Lentilactobacillus curieae: one gene and its partner. The protein of the gene in region 1 interacts with the protein of each later gene in a pairwise test. Links are inferred from orthologs where the notes say so. Each region holds a gene or a part of one and is shown on either strand. Other genes may lie near its edges. The genes, in order: leuS and ligA.

Region 1 (8,868 bases):
AAGTCACCCCTGCTAGTTTCAAGAATTTTTCGGCATCCCCACTAAAACTAAACTGGCTTAGGAAGTTAGCCAAGTAGGTCCCGGCATTAATTCCGTTATTAGGCTCCATCGCGTGGGCCTGCTTACCTGTAACGTGGACGGAAACACCATCACCAATAGCTTTAACGTCACCCGCGACCGGATTCTTATCTAGGTAATCTGTGAACGCATCCACAAATTTTTGATTGTCATCCGTTTCAACCAGCGCTTCCGCTTTTCCTGGAACCATGTTAGTTCTCAAACCAGAATCGAAATTCTTCAAACGGAATTCTTCACCATTTTTGCTACCAAATTTGATTTCGTAAGTAGCGTTTCCCTTTTCACCGTTAATCAGTGGAAATTCAGCATCTGGTGAAAAACCAAATGTTGGTTGGGGTTCAACATCAAAGTAATGCTTCATCCCTGTCCAGTCACTTTCTTCATCAGTCCCGATAATCAAGCGAATCTTCAGCTTAGGGGTAACACCCTGGTCCTTTAACATCCAGAGACCGTAATAGGCTGCCAATCCGGGTCCCTTATCATCGGAGGTTCCCCGACCGTATGCCAAACCATCAATAATGGTCATTTCGAACGGCTCAGTTTTCCAACCGTCCCCAGCTGGCATAACGTCCGCGTGAGATTGGATGGCAAGTGTCTTATCACCCTCACCGTATTCGATATAGCCAACAGTGTTATCCAGTTTAACTGTTTTGAATCCATCCCTTTCACCAAATGACAAAAATTTCTCCATTGCCTTGGTTGGGCCTTCACCAAGTGGGTATTCATCTGTAGCGTTATCATCATCGCGGACACTAGCGATGCTAATCAATTCACTTAAGTCAGCTAAGTAATCTTCTTGATAGTTGTTTGCTAATGACTTCCAATCAATTGTCATGTTAAATCTCTCTTTCTATCATCTTTTATAATATTCTATCATATCATCATGGCATCGTTTAATCTATGTAACTGGTAAATGCTATACTTTACATAGGAGGCAAGCCTATGCAAAAAATTACAAATGATATTCTAAAGATAATAAAAAAAAGACCAGCAAATAGTTACAAGGGAACCTTTGGACGAATCGTTTTGATTGGTGGAAATCAGAACTTTGGTGGGGCAATTATGATGGCAACAATGGCTGCAGTTTATTCTGGAGCCGGATTGGTAACTGCAGTTACTGACAAGAGTAACCAAAGTAGTCTACATAGTCACACTCCAGAAGCAATGTTCCAAGACATTGATGATTTAGATGCCGTTATGAAACTTGTAAGCCAAGCAAACGTAGTCGTAATTGGACCTGGCTTAGGCACCGAGCCCCGCAGCGTTTCAGTTCTAAAGGAATTATTCAACCAAGTAAAAACTGGTCAAACTTTAGTGATTGATGGTTCAGCGTTAACCATTGTGGCTGAACAAAAATTATCACTTCCAACCAATTCGACTAACGTGTTGACCCCTCACCAAATGGAATGGCAACGGGTTTCTGGCATAGAGATCAAGAATCAGTCCCCAGAGTTGAACCAAGCTGCTGCTGAACGGCTTAACGTAATCGCAGTCGTTAAATCAAGTCGCACAGAGGTTTGTAGCCCTCACCAGGAAGTTGCTGAAAACACAGTAGGCACTCCCGCCCAAGCCACAGGTGGTATGGGTGACACCCTCGCTGGATTAGTCGGTGGTTTTATTTGTCAGTTTGGTAATCAGGCTGATGTTGTTAAAGCGGCAGTGTACACACACAGTGCCATTGCCGAACAACTAGCTAAAACACAGTACGTAGTGCTGCCACACCAAATTTCTCAAGCAATTCCAGAGTTTATGAAAAAAAATGAGCATTAATAAAAGGCCATGATGCACTGCATCATGGCCTTTTGACTACCTTATTCTTAATTTAGCTCTCAAACTATCGCTACGTGCCCCAAGAATCACATCCGCAGTTCGGGTTTTCAATGTAATATACAAGTAAATGAATCCACCGACTACTGCTGAAATAACGGCCACAATTGCACTTGCAATCGTGCCATAAGGATTGGCAAAAATTGAAATCAACATATTGCCAATATACACCATGATTACAGCAACCACATACATCAAGAGCGAGCCGACACCTACGTGTACAAAAGTAGCGTTAAGTGCTTTAGTATCATACCCAAAGTGACCTTTTAAGTATCTTAAAATGAGATAGTTAGCAACCAATAATCCAATCGCAGTTGAAATTAGCGGTCCAAAAACACCTAAGAAGTGAATCAGAGGCCACTGAACAATTAATTTAACAGCAGTTCCAATGAAGAAGTACTTAACTGCTCGTTTGTTCTCTGACAGTCCCTGCATTACAGCAGACGTGACAACAAACAAGCCCATTAAAATAGAAACGATTGATGAGACCGTTAAAACATTGGCTGCTAAAGATCGATACTGAGCTCCGTAAAAAGCACGGTTAAGCGGCCCCGCAATCGCAGCCATTCCTAAAGCAGCAGGAATCATTGTGAACATAAACATTGATAACACATTTGTATTCTGAGATTTGATTTGAGTTTTATTCCCATTGGTTAGTGCCTCTGACAAAAGTGGTACTGCAGTCACTGCCAATGCTGAAGCCAAAGAGATTGAAATCATTATCAGTTTGTTTGAGTTGGCCGCAAACATTGCGAACAAATCGCTGATCTCTGTTTCAGAAAAGCCAGAAATATTTCTCATAATTGGGAAAAAAGTATACTGATCAATCAACTGAAAAATTGTAATTCCGGCACCCAAGATGATAAACGGAACGGATTGAGCAATTATCTCTTGATATAATTGCTTGGGCTCAACCCGAATTTGATTATTACTGTTAGCAACCAAACCTCTGAAATGGGCGCGGCGTTTAAAGTAATAAAAGCCTAGAGTTAATGTTCCAAATGCCGCTCCAATAAACGCAGCAAATGTTGATTGTGAAACAGCAGTTACCCAGTTACCGTGAAGAACTTCCATAATTATGTAGGCAGTTGCCAACATATAAATAACTCTTGCTAATTGTTCAACAAATTGAGAAATTGCTGATGGTGCCATCTCTTGATACCCCTGGAAATATCCACGGGTCAAACTCATGGTTGGAATAATCAACACCGCCCAAGCAAGGGAGTGCAAAACGGGAATTACGTTAGCGTTGCCCCCATCCAACAACGGCGCTCCAAAATACAGAATTGAGGCGGAAATTATCCCTAACGCAGCTGATAAAACCAATCCGCGTTTATAAATTCTAATCCCAACCCCGTACTCATTCATGGCATTATAATGGGAAACTTGTTTAGCAATTGCAGAAGGGATACCCGCAATCGCTACAATCAGGACAAAACTGTAAATATTATATCCAAACCCATAAAGTGCATTTCCACGGTAGAAATAATCGCCAAACCATTGGCGCCAAGGAATAATATAAATTGCTCCTAAAATTCTAGAGAAAATACTTCCTGCAGTCATCCATGCAGAACCGGATAGCATTTTATCCCTAGAGGCATCCCCTTGCGAATTATCAATCTCATTCATCACAACGTCCCACTTTCATCGATATAGTACACTCGTACTATTTTATCAAGAATCAAATTAATATCAATCTTTCATTTTAAGGTCTTTACAAAACTTTATCAAAAAAAGTTTAATCTGACTGTAAAGAAAAAGTATTGTATTAAAATTAATAAATGCACTAGAATGTTATTATTGGTTATTTTAGCAATATAAAAAATCTTGGGGTGAATAAATTGAGTAAAAAACGGATCGAATGGGTGGACGTGGCCAAAGCAATCGGAATTATGGCGGTTGTCCTAGGACACTCCCTTACTGTTCATGGTACGTTATATCATTTTCTATACTGGTGGCATATGCCAATCTTCTTCATAATGGGTGGTTTCTTCTTAAGGCCCGTTAAACCTGGCCAGTGGCTGACATTTTTCAAGAAACGGGTATTCCCACTGCTTATTTCCTACTTCTTCTGTGGAACGATTTTGGTAATTGCCTCTCATTTCTTCAGAAACGAAAGTTGGAAATATACGATGTTTTACTTTGTCCGTCTTGTATATGGTGGGCGAGTATTAAATCATTACACTAGTGTTTTTTGGTACATTAACGTATACCTACTTGCTTTGGTATTCGTTACTTTCCTAATTACATACATTAAAAACCGGGAATATTTGATTATTGCTGGTTTTATTTCCTTAATTATCGGAACAAGCTATAAGCACATTCATTTCTTAAACTGGAAATACACACCATGGGACTTTGATGTTGCTCTCATCGTGGCATTCTTTGTTATATTCGGTTATTTATACTTTAAAAATATTCAAAAAATCGTTAAAGATCTTTGGATAATCATTCCATCTGCAATGATTACGTGCTGGTTGATTTTCATGCAACACGCTGATAAATTCAACTTTGGCTTCTTCTTGAAATCACGTTTAATTCACGCTTCATACCATCACATTCCCCTCTCACGGGTATCTTATATAACAATTATTCCAATCATGGTAAGCATCGTGGTTTTCAGTTTTTGTTATTTCCTATCAGAATACACACCACATTTCTTGGTACATTTTCTTCAGGTAATCGGTCAACAAACCTTAGGAATCATGTACCTACACAAGGCTTTCTTAGATATTTTAGGTCAGATTGGGATTCAATCTCCATACGTACAAACTTTTTTTGCCCTTGTAATTTCCTTTATTCTTTCATATATTTATATGTATTTCCTAAATCGGATTAGATTATCCAAAATGAACAAGGTGGCTAGAGAATAGTATGTTTGCAAAGTTGCGCTCATTTAAATATCAAGCGCTATATTTCCCAATCGGAATCATAATTATTCTCATATTGGGATTCTCTTTTTGGCAATCTCGCCCACAGGAACTCAAACGGCCCGATTCAAGGTTCGTCGACAGCAATACCCCAACGATGTTTATTCACGGCTGGTCAAGTAGCCTACTTGCTGAAAGGGATATGGTTACATCCGCCGAAGTCCGGGGGATTGCCAAGAAGCGAATGATTGTTAATGTTAAATCTAACGGTAAAATTGTTATTCAAGGAACCATCAAAAAGTGGATGCGCAATCCCATTATCATGGTTCAATTTAATAATAACCGGGCTGGCGAAGTTCAATACGCACACTGGATCACAAAGGTGTGCAAATTACTAAAGTCCAAGTACCACGTTAACAAATTGAATTTTGTTGGCCACTCTATGGGAGCATATGCGACGGTTTACTACAACCTTATGAATGGTAACCGTAAGGATTTGCCAACTAGTGAGAAGCTTTGTTTAATTGCTGGTCCATATGATGGCATCATTAACAATCAAAAAGCTAATCAACCAACTTCTGGGCCACTAAGTCAGCTTTGGGATGATGTCCCAAATAAAAATAAAATCTTAGCTGATGGAAAACCCGAGATCATTCATCCGGAGTTTAAGTTGCTATACCGTCTGCGAAATAATTTTCCTCACCAAACTAGAGTACTTAACATATACGGGAACTTAGGTGATGGTTCAAATTCAGATGGCGTTGTCACCAACGCGTCTGCCCTGTCACTAGGGTATTTATTGCGTGATCACGTTAACTTTTACCAAACATATGAAGTGTTTGGAGCTAAAGCTCAACACTCTGCCCTACACAATAACAATCTTGCTGTAAACAAACAGCTGACAGAATTTATTTGGTCTAAAAACTATCAACCAAATACAGCAAATGATTTGCAACAATAAAATACCCAAACAAAAAATGGAGATTAGATATTCTTGATTAATATCTAATCTCCATTTTTATTTATCCGATAATTTATTTAGCTACAATGTTAACAATCTTGTTAGGAACTACGATTACCTTGCGAATTGTTGCATCGCCAGTAAATTCCTTAACCTTTTCATCATTTAATGCAGTCTCTTTGACCTTATCTTGATCTTCATCACGTGCTACTTTTATGTGGGCACGAACTTTACCATTAACTTGAACCACCATCTCAACAGTGTTTTCAACTAACTGGCTTTCATCATAAGTTGGCCAGTCTTCATAAGCAATGGTATCGTCATGTCCCATCAAGCTCCATAATTCTTCAGAAATATGGGGAGCAACAGGAGCAAGTAATTTCACAAATCCTTCTAAGTACTCAATTGGCAAAGCGTCAGCCTTGTAAGCATCATTAACAAATACCATCATTTGAGAAATTCCGACATTGAATCTCATGTTTTCAAAGTCATCGCTAACAATTTTCACTGTTTGGTTGTATATCTTAGTCAATGTGCCGTCATTAAATGTAGTAACTCTATCACGAAGATGGTTATTATCATCTATCATCAAGCGCCAAACCCTGTCCAACCAGTGGTGTGCCCCGTGAATTCCCTCAGTACTCCAAGGCTTTGAAGCATCCAAAGGTCCCATGAACATTTCATATAATCTCAAGGTGTCAGCACCATACTGGTCAACAATTTCGTCAGGATTAATAACGTTACCTTTTGATTTAGACATCTTTTCGTGGTTGGTTCCAAGAATCATTCCCTGGTTGACCAACTTCTGGAATGGTTCTTTTGTTGGTACAACACCAATATCATAAAGGAATTTATGCCAGAATCTTGCATAAAGCAAGTGCAATACGGCATGTTCAGCCCCACCAACGTAAAGATCTACGGGTGACCAATATTTAAGTTTGTCATAATCTGCTAATGCGTCATTATTGTGTGGATCAACATAGCGCAAGAAGTACCATGAGCTACCTGCCCATTGTGGCATTGTATTAGTTTCACGTTTACCCTTACGGCCGTTCTCATCGACAACGTTTACCCAGTCATCAAGGTTGGCTAGTGGGCTCTCTCCGCTACCTGAAGGTTCAATGTTCTTAGCCTTAGGTAATCTAAGTGGGAGTTCGTTTTCAGGGACCAATGTGGTTTCGCCATCTTCCCAGTGAATAACTGGAATTGGTTCACCCCAGTAACGTTGACGTGAGAAAATCCAGTCACGAAGTCTGTAGTTAACCTTTTCGCTACCAACACCCTTATCACTTAACCAATCAATTGCTGCACTAATTGCATCTTCCTTATTCATTCCGTTTAAGAAATCAGAATTAATGTGCTTACCGTCTCCAGTGAAGGCCTCTTCATCAACGTTGCCACCTTCGATAACCGGTACAATTGGTAAGTCAAACTTCTTAGCAAATTCATAATCACGATCATCATGGGCTGGAACGGCCATGATGGCACCAGTTCCGTATGAAGCAAGAACATAATCACCAATCCAGATTGGAACTTTTTTACCGTTGATTGGGTTAATACCATAAGCTCCGGTAAATACCCCACTCTTATCCTTGTTCAAATCAGTCCGTTCAAGATCAGACTTCCGTGACACTTTGTCTTGGTATGCTTCAACGACTGAACGCTGTTCATCAGTCACAATTTTTGAAACCAAGTCATGTTCGGGTGACAGCACCATATAAGTTGCACCAAATAAAGTATCCGGTCTAGTAGTGAAGACTTCAATCTTTTCATCTGGATGACCATCAACTCCGAAGAACACACTGGCACCTTTCGAGCGACCAATCCAATTTCTTTGTTGTTCCTTGATACTTTCAGGCCAGTCAAGATCGTCTAAATCATCAATCAAACGATCAGCATATGCGGTGATTTTTAAGACCCATTGACGCATTGGTACACGGTAAACTGGGTAACCACCACGTTCAGTTTTACCATCAATAACTTCTTCGTTTGAGACCACCGTCCCGCCCATGAAGTCAGGTGCCCAGTTTACTTCGATTTCATCTTCGTAGGCCAAGCCCTTTTTATACAATTGTTCAAAAATCCACTGAGTCCATTTGTAGTAATCTGGATCAGTTGTGTTAACTTCGCGGTCCCAATCATATGAAAAGCCAAGCGATTTAATCTGACGTTTAAAGTTCTTAACGTTCTTTGCAGTAAAATCGCGTGGGTTATGTCCAGTCTTTAAAGCATATTGCTCAGCAGGTAGTCCAAACGCATCCCAGCCCATTGGGTGAAGTACATTTTTACCCTGCATTCTTTTCATTCTGGCCATGATATCAGTTGCGGTATATCCTTCAGGATGACCAACGTGAAGCCCTTGTCCTGATGGGTAAGGAAACATGTCTAGTACGTAGTACTTTTCCTTATCCATTGAATCAGACGCCTTAAACGTCTTATTTTCATTCCAGTAATGTTGCCATTTACGCTCGATCACATCGTGATTATATGCCATACATCTCATCCTCTCGATTTCTGCAATTTTTAACTAAAAAAGCCCCATAACAAACCAATTCTTGGCTTATCATAGGGCGAGTTATCGCGGTACCACCTATATTCTCTTCAATTCGAAGAGCACTCAAACGCCTTAACGTGGCTACCGGGTTAGTTTACTTTTGTTCAATTAACCATTCAGCGATGAGTTCACCACCTAACCTTCCAAGTTCACATTTACCACTTGGTTTCTGTAAAAGGTTTAGATGATTACTAATTCGCCTCGTCATTTTAAAAAATTAAAATTGCTGACATTAATGCTATCAAATCATTTAGAAAAAAGCAACATCACAATGATATACTTATCAATGTAAATAAACTACGCATAAGAAGGAACCCCCGTGAACAAATCAATTTCTAAGCGCCAATCAAATACAATTATTTTCGCAGCAATTATTTTCATTGTGCTTACTTTACTAGTTGTCATCCATTCAAAAACTTTTCAAACGATAGACGATCAAATTCAATCGTGCCTACGACTACCCATGTCGCCAAAATTAACTCACGTTCTGTTAACCATCACAAATTTAATGGGCGTTTCCGATTCGATGATTATCTCAATCATCCTAGTGTTGTTACTTGCAGTGACCAAACATTTTA
Region 2 (8,766 bases), 310 kb from region 1 along the record:
TAAAGGCATCTGGGATGCTTGATGTTGGGACATACATCCTGGAATCATATGTAAAGCACGATATTGACTATTCGGTAGTTGTGACTCGGGGTGAGAATTCTGATCGGGTAATCTTCCCAGTTATTGAGGATATTTACCAACGTTCTCGCTTAATCACAGCATTTACGCCTGCAAAAATCGAGTCAGGATTAGAAAAAGAAATGATTCGGATTGCTAATGAAATTGCCAATAACTTGGACTATGTTGGTACGTTTGAAGTTTCTTTCTATGTTTCTGAAAACGGGTCGATTTATGTAAACAAAATCGCTCCTAATATGGGAATTGCCGGCTCAGTTTTTGAATACGCACTGAGTGTTGATCAATTTGAACAACATCTCCGGGCAATTGCTGGGTTACCTTTGATGAAACCGATTGTCGGAATTCCTACTGTTTTACAAACTATCAATGAACAAGATTACGGCAGAATTCAAACTCAATGGGTAATCAAAGATAATTGGCACTTCAACTTTTATGGCTTAAATGATGGCCGTCACGGAACAATCGGTCACATTTTAATTCCAACTGAGTCGATTGCCAAAACGTTGATGCAAATTGAAGGAACCAATATTTGGAACAATATTGATTTTGAAGCAAAATATAAAAAAATGGACTAAGTCGGCGTCGTGCCGGCTTTTTTGCTTGCTTTTTGAAAAGCAGCAGTGAGGCTTTTCTGGTATAATTGATTGGATAATTGTGCGAGAGGATGGACAGTAATTTGGCTGATTCAGATTTAATTAAGGGACTAAATACAGAGCAACGCGATGCAGTTTTACACACAGAAGGTCCAGTGCTAATTATGGCTGGGGCAGGTAGTGGTAAAACTCGGGTGTTGACTCATAGAATTGCCTACATAATTGAGAGTAGGAACGTGATGCCATGGAATATTCTGGCCATCACATTTACGAACAAAGCAGCTAAAGAAATGCGCGAACGGGTTTCAGCATTACTCGATGAGAGTGGTAATGATGTTTGGGTGTCAACTTTTCATGCTCTTTGTGTGCGTATTTTAAGAAGAAATATTGATTTATTAGGGTACAACCGAGCATTTACGATTGCCGATCCTAGTGAACAGCGGACGTTGGTAAAGCGAATTTTGAATGATATGAACGTTGATACCAAGAAGTTCGACCCACGGTCAATTTTGTCTGCAATTTCAAACGCCAAGAACGACATGCTGGATCCTGAAGGTTTTAGAAAAAATGCCCGTGGACCATTTGAAGAGATGGTGGCAGATGTCTACGACCGTTACCAAGCAGAGCTTAAGCAAAACCAGTCACTTGATTTTGACGATTTGATCATGATGACGATTGAACTCTTTGACCAACATAAGGATGTTCTGGAGTTCTACCAAGATAAGTTTAAATATATTCACGTTGATGAGTATCAGGATACTAACGAAGCCCAGTACCAATTAGTGACGTTACTTTCACAAAAGTATCGCAATATTTGTGTGGTTGGGGATGCTGACCAGAGTATTTATGGTTGGCGTGGAGCTAACATGCAAAATATATTGAACTTTAAGGATGATTACAAAGATGCTCATGTGACTATGCTTGAGCAAAATTATCGTTCTACAAAGACGATATTGGATGCAGCTAACGCTGTGATTGCCAATAATGATAATCGTGAGGATAAGAATCTGTGGACTGAAAATAATCAGGGAGACAGAATTTCGTATTATCGTGGTCAGACTGAAAATGATGAAGCCCGTTTTGTGGTTTCTAACATCCAAGAAGAAGTTAATAAAGATGGCCAAAACTATGGCAGTATTGCGATTCTTTACAGAACAAATGCTCAATCACGTGTAATGGAAGAAACATTACTCAAGTCAAACATCCCATACACCATGGTTGGTGGGCATAAGTTCTATGATCGTAAAGAAATTCGGGATGTTCTTTCATATTTAACACTGATTGCTAATCCAAATGACTCGATGGGATTTGAACGAGTTGTGAATGAACCTAAACGGGGAATTGGCCCAACCAGTGTTGATAAGCTACGAAGATTTGCAAATGATCACTCGTGGAGTTTGCTAGAGGCTTCTTTGAATGTTGACTTAGCAAATGAGATTTCTGCGAGGGCAAAGAATTCACTCTACCAGTTTGCTGATACGATGGATAAGATTGCTAAAGACGCAAAAGACTTGTCAGTTTCTGATATCACTGAGGCTTTGTTAGATAAAAGTGGGTACCTAGATGCCTTGAAGAGTTCTAAAACGTTGGAAGCTCAATCAAGAGTGGAAAACTTGGAAGAATTTATGTCAGTTACCAAAAAATATGATGACGAGAATCAACAAGCTACTGGAATTGATAACTTAGTCGACTTCCTTAGCGATTTAGCCTTAGTTTCAGATCAAGATGATGTTGATGAAGAATCATCAGCGGTTACGTTGATGACTTTGCATGCTGCTAAGGGACTAGAATTTCCCGTTGTGTTTATCATGGGAATGGAAGAGGGATTATTCCCACTTGGTAGAGCTGCTGCTGATGAAGAGGAATTACAAGAAGAGCGTCGGTTAGCTTATGTTGGAATTACCCGTGCCAAGAAAAAACTCTACATTACCAACGCTTATTCACGGACTCTTTATGGTCGCCGGCAAAATAATCCACAATCAAGGTTTATTGATGAAATTACACCTGATTTGATTCAGTATGAAAATGTTGGCAATGACAGCGGTCCAATTAAGACGCCATTTGATCGTAAGACTGAGCGGGCTTTTTCAACCCCATATCATCGTCCAAGCCAAACGGTTGAAAAACCAAAGGGCTCTGGAGCTGATAAGAAGAGATGGAATGTGGGCGATAAGGTATCACATAAAGCATGGGGAATCGGTACAGTGGTCAAAGTTTCTGGTACCGGTGAAGATATGGAATTAGACATTGCTTTTGATTCTCAAGGAATTAAACTGTTGTTGGCTGCATTTGCGCCAATTCAAAAACAAGAATAAAAGGGGTTTGTAAGATGGCAACTGCAAATATGAATGAAAACTCAGCGAGGGTTCAAGCAGAAGAGCTACGAACAAAATTGAATAAGTGGGCAGATGAGTATTATACGTATGATGCCCCTAGCGTTGAAGATTCTGAATATGATGCAGTCTATCAACAGTTAGTTTATTTGGAAACGCAATATCCAGCCATTATTACCCCAGATTCTCCTACTCAAAAAGTTGGAGATCATACGCTACCAGGGTTCAGTAAAGTGCCACATGATATCCCAATGTTATCTTTAGGAGATGTGTTCTCAGAACAGGAACTAGCAGACTTTGTGGACAGACTGACTAAGTCAGATAACGTGAACTTTGAATATAATTGCGAATTAAAAATTGATGGGCTAGCAATTTCTTTGCGATATGAACAAGGCAAGCTAGTCCAAGGATCTACTAGAGGAAATGGCCAGATTGGTGAAGATATCACCGAGAATTTGAAGACTATCAAATCAATTCCCCGCAAACTAACAAGACCAATCAATATTGAAGTTCGTGGTGAATGTTATATGCCTAAGTCTTCATTTGTTAGTTTGAATGAACAACGGCAAAGGGATGGTCAAACACCATTCGCAAATCCTCGTAACGCAGCTGCTGGTAGCTTACGGCAGCTTGATTCTAAGGAAACGGCCAAGCGAAAATTAAGTACGTTTATGTATAACGTTGCCGATTATGATGACTTATTGACTGATACTCAAAGCGGGCTGCTTGAAGAATTAAAGGAGCTAGGTTTTAACACTAATCCATCTTCGCAAGTGGCACATTCGATGGCAGAAATCGATGCGTATATTGATGAGTACCAAGAAAAACGGGATAGTTTGGAATATGGAATTGATGGAATCGTTATTAAAGTTAATTCACTACCGACTCAAAGGAAGTTAGGCGCAACGGTTAAAGTCCCTCGCTGGGCAATTGCATATAAATTTCCACCAGAAGAGGCCCAGACAGTCGTTCGGGACATTGAGTGGACGGTTGGCAGAACCGGAGTGGTTACCCCAACTGCCGTGATGGATCCAGTGACCTTGGCGGGAACAACTGTTGCTAGGGCTTCACTTCATAACCCTGACTATTTAAATGAGAAAGGGATTCGGATTGGCGATACAGTGGAGCTGCATAAAGCTGGCGATATTATTCCAGAAATCTCGAAATATATTCCAGAAAAACGGCCAGCAGATAGCGTTGCTTATGAAATTCCAACCCAATGTCCATCTTGTGGTTCAGAGCTGGTTCATCTCGATGATGAGGTTGCCTTACGGTGCATCAACCCCAAGTGTCCAGCACAATTGGCGGAGGGGTTGACTCACTTTGCTTCACGGAATGCGATGAATATAGATGGATTAGGTCCTAAAATCATTGCTCAACTTTTCCAAAAACAATTGGTTGACGATGTTAGTGGGTTATACACATTGAGTGTGCAGGACTTGTTAACACTTGATAAATTCGGTGAAAAGTCTGCAACCAACCTGATTAGTGCAATCGAAAATAGTCGTGAAAATTCTTTGGAACGATTGCTATTTGGTTTAGGAATTCGTCATGTTGGTGCCAAAGCTGCACGGTTAATTGCCCAAAAGTTTAAAGATATTGATGAGATTATCAAAGCTAGTGCGCCGGACATTGCAGAAATTGATACAATGGGTATGATTATTGCTGATAGCGTAGTAACATACTTCTCAATGCCTGAGTCAGTTGAGTTGATTGATCGACTTAAATCTGTCGGGGTTAACATGACCTACCTTGGTGAAACAACTGAAGAAATCGAAGGTTCTGATTCCTTTTTCAATGGTAAAAAGGTGGTTTTAACTGGAAAGCTTCAGGCCACAACCAGGGGGGATGCAACAGACTGGTTGGAAAAACATGGTGCATCAGTCACTAGTTCAGTTTCCAAGAACACTGATTTAGTGGTTGTGGGAGCTGATCCAGGAAGTAAGTACGATAAGGCTGTCAAACTGGATATAACCATTTGGGATGAACAACAATTTGTTTCTGAAATGAATAAAGAGAATCAATAACGGAGGAAGAATCGGTGAAAAAAGTATGGATGGCATTATCCATAGCGTTAATGGGTGTATTGTTGGTAGCGTGTGGAAGTGCTGATAATTTGAACACTGGAAGTAAGTCGTCTAACTCCAGTAAAACTGAACTAACTGGCCAAACTGATAGTGGGTATTATCAAGGGGTCATTAAGAATGGTCATTATCAAACAAGCAAGTCTCGAGGGGTTAGCGTTTCCCAAGTATCAAATCAACTAAATATTAAGGGATTTGAAAATGGTTTGTTGAATATCTCTAAGGAAGAATTTTCTACTAAGAAATATGTCTTCCAAGAAGGACAGTATCTTTCAACTGCTAAGGTAGAAAACTGGTTGGGAAGAAAATCAAAGTCTAATCCAACTGGTTTGAATCCTAAAAAGGGTAGTCCATACGTACCTAATTACTTATCACAGATTAGTGAACAGGACTTCATGACTGAAAATGGGCGAAATTTATCTCTATCGGGAATGACTATTGGTCTAGCTATCAACTCAGTTGATTACTACACCAAAAAGACTGATGGACCAACACTAGAGGCAGATATTTCTGATGCCCAAGTCAATAAGCAGGGAAAAGCAATTGCTGCCAAGGTACTAAAACGCTTGAGAGCACAAAAAGCCTTGAAGAACATTCCGATTGTTATTGCTTTATACAAGCAAGCTTCAGATGACAGCTTGGTTGGTGGAAACTTCTTTGCTTATGCAGTTAACGATGGTGGTGCCACTAAGATTTCTAAGTGGACTAAAGTTAACCAAAAGAACTATGTATTCCCAATTCAATCCGGAAAGAAATCACCAAGTAAAACCGACGAAGATGCTTTCGATAACTTTAAATCACAAGTTCAAAACTTCTTCCCTAATTTGAGTGGGGTTACCGCTCAAGCTCAATATTCAGATGGAACATTGAACGGAATGAAAGTCAGCATTACCACCCAATTTTACAGTCAAACTGAAATCATCAGTTTTACTCAATACTTGCAACAAGCTGCCCAAAAGTATTTACCAAGTAATGCGCCAATCGATATAACGGTTCAATCGACTGACGGGATTCAAAGTTTCTTAAGTCGAAATGCCGGCGAAAAGAACTTCACTTCCCATATTTTCAACAGTTATTAATATGGTAAAATGTCATTTGTGATTAACGAAAGGAAGGGTCGAAATGAGCGAGAGAATTTCTGAAGACCAAGTAAACCACGTTGCAGAACTTGCAAAGTTAAAGTTGGAGGCTGATCAGCTTCCATACTTCACAAACCAATTGGATAAAATTATTGGTATGTTTGAAACCTTAAGCAAGGTTGATACTGATGGTGTTGAACCAACAACAAGCGTTAGCGATCAACTTAACACTATGCGTGAAGACGTTGCTGATAATTGGAACCAACGTCAAGAACTATTGGATAACGCTCCTGATGCGGAGAACGGTTATATCAAGGTTCCTGCAATTATTGATGAAAGTGGGGACAACGAATAATGAATTACTTTAACCAATCATTAAGCGAGATCCATGAAAAGCTGGTTAACAAAGAAATTACTGCTGAAGACCTCACTAAACAAACATTGGCTAACATTGCGGAAGTTGATAAGGATATTAATGCTTTCATCAACGTTGATGAAGAAGGCGCCTTACAACGTGCTAAAGCAATTGATGAAGCCGGAATTGACGCTGACAATTTGCTTTCTGGGATGCCAATTGCATTAAAGGATAACCTTGTAACTAAGGGATTTAAAACTACTGCTGCATCAAAGATGCTAGAAAACTTTAAGCCAATTTATAATGCAACTGTTGTTGAAAAGTTAGCTAACTTAAATGCAATTAGTGTTGGTAAAACCAACATGGATGAATTTGCAATGGGTGGTTCAACTGAAAACTCAGCATTTAAAATTACCCATAACCCTTGGGATACTAACAAGGTTCCTGGTGGTTCATCAGGTGGTTCTGCTGCGGCAGTTGCTGCAGGGGAAGTTTTAGCTGCGCTAGGTTCAGATACTGGTGGTTCAATCAGACAACCAGTTTCATTTAACGGGGTTGTTGGAATGAAGCCAACGTATGGTCGCGTTTCACGTTGGGGTCTGATTGCCTTCGGATCATCACTAGACCAAATTGGACCAATCACAAGAAATGTTGCTGATAACGCAACGTTATTAAACGCAATTGCTGGTCACGATGATCACGATATGACTAGTTCAAATAAAGATGTTCCAGACTTTTCTGCCAACCTAAATGCTGGAGTTAAGGGCATGAAGATTGGGATTCCGTCAGAATTTATGGCTGCTGGACTCGATGATGATGTGAAGCAAACAGTTTTAGATGCTGCTGAAACCTACAGAAAACTAGGCGCCACAGTTGAAGAAGTTTCATTACCACATACTGAGTATGGGGTCGCTGCCTACTACATTATCTCTTCTTCAGAAGCTTCATCTAACCTACAACGGTTTGACGGGATTCGCTATGGATACCGTGCTGAAGATGCTAAAAATCTTGAAGAACTATACGTTAAGTCACGCTCACAAGGTTTTGGTGATGAAGTTAAACGAAGAATTATGCTTGGAACTTTCTCACTTTCAGCTGGTTTCTATGATGCATACTTCAAGAAGGCTGCTCAGGTAAGAACTTTGATGATCAACGATTTTACAAATGTCTTCAAAGATTATGACCTAATCTTGGCACCAACTGCACCAACACCCGCATATGGTATTGGCGAAGATATTAGTGATCCAATGACAATGTACATGAATGACGTTTTGACATTACCAGTTAACCTTGCTGGTCTACCAGGAATGTCGATTCCTGCTGGGTTCTCAAACGGATTGCCAGTTGGTGTACAACTGATTGGTAAGCCATTCGATGAAACAACTATTTACCAAGCAGGTAATGCGTTTGAACAAGCAACCGACTTTCATAAGCAAACACCAAAGATGGGAGGAAATAACTAATGAATTTTGAAACAACTATTGGACTTGAAGTCCACGTCGAGTTAAAAACAAACTCTAAAATTTTTAGTCCCTCTCCCGTAGAATTTGGTGATGATCCTAACTCAAATACCAACGTTATTGACTGGGGTTATCCTGGTGTTCTCCCTTCAACTAACAAAGGAGTTGTTGAATCTGGGATTAAAGCAGCTTTAGCACTTCATGCTGATATTGAACGTCATCCTCACTTTGACAGAAAGAACTACTTCTACCCTGATAATCCAAAGGCTTATCAAATTACTGAATCAGAGACACCACTGGGTCATGATGGTTATGTAGAAATCGAAGTTGACGGTAAGACTAAGAAAATCGGAATTGCTGAGCTGCATATCGAAGAAGATGCTGGTAAAAATACCCATAGCAATGAGTATTCTTACGTTGATTTAAACCGTCAAGGAACACCGTTGGTCGAAATCGTTTCTAAACCAGATATTGCATCACCAGATGAGGCATACGCTTATTTGGAAGAACTTCGCCAAGTAATTCAGTTTACTGGTGTTTCCGACGTTAAGATGGAAGAAGGTTCAATGCGTGTCGATGTAAACATTTCGATTCGCCCCGTAGGTCAAAAAGAATATGGGGTCAAGACCGAGTTAAAGAACTTGAACTCATTTAACTATGTTCGTAAGGGCCTTGCTTATGAAGAACAGCGCCAACAACGAGTATTGATGTCTGGTGGTACCATTCAACAAGAAACTCGCCGTTTTGACGAGACTACAGGTCAAACAGTATTGATGCGGGTTAA

The links.
Region 2: the proteins of leuS (region 1) and ligA interact in binary tests that used the Escherichia coli proteins (3 or more experiments, as listed by UniProt). The link is inferred for Lentilactobacillus curieae from one-to-one orthologs.

What each region holds. Positions count from the first base shown.
Region 1 is NZ_CP018906.1:1,695,760-1,704,627, reverse strand. Bases 5,521-8,535 are described here. They hold leuS (leucine--tRNA ligase), read right to left. Parts: upstream 8,231-8,535; coding sequence 5,810-8,230; downstream 5,521-5,809. Other genes in these bases: PL11_RS08215 (alpha/beta hydrolase), read left to right, coding at 5,521-5,736. In the rest of the region: dipeptidase PepV, read right to left, coding at 1-913; PL11_RS08230 (NAD(P)H-hydrate dehydratase), read left to right, coding at 1,021-1,848; PL11_RS08225 (putative polysaccharide biosynthesis protein), read right to left, coding at 1,885-3,534; PL11_RS08220 (acyltransferase family protein), read left to right, coding at 3,738-4,778; more of PL11_RS08215, read left to right, coding at 4,780-5,520; PL11_RS08205 (phosphatase PAP2 family protein), read left to right, coding at 8,754-8,868.
Region 2 is NZ_CP018906.1:1,385,452-1,394,217, forward strand. The notes cover bases 2,603-5,515. They hold ligA (NAD-dependent DNA ligase LigA), read left to right. Parts: upstream 2,603-3,000; coding sequence 3,001-5,031; downstream 5,032-5,515. Other genes in these bases: pcrA (DNA helicase PcrA), read left to right, coding at 2,603-2,986; PL11_RS06705 (CamS family sex pheromone protein), read left to right, coding at 5,061-5,515. In the rest of the region: PL11_RS06690 (ATP-grasp domain-containing protein), read left to right, coding at 1-653; more of pcrA, read left to right, coding at 743-2,602; more of PL11_RS06705, read left to right, coding at 5,516-6,167; Asp-tRNA(Asn)/Glu-tRNA(Gln) amidotransferase subunit GatC, read left to right, coding at 6,211-6,522; Asp-tRNA(Asn)/Glu-tRNA(Gln) amidotransferase subunit GatA, read left to right, coding at 6,522-7,985; Asp-tRNA(Asn)/Glu-tRNA(Gln) amidotransferase subunit GatB, read left to right, coding at 7,985-8,766. UniProt on the Escherichia coli protein: DNA ligase that catalyzes the formation of phosphodiester linkages between 5'-phosphoryl and 3'-hydroxyl groups in double-stranded DNA using NAD as a coenzyme and as the energy source for the reaction.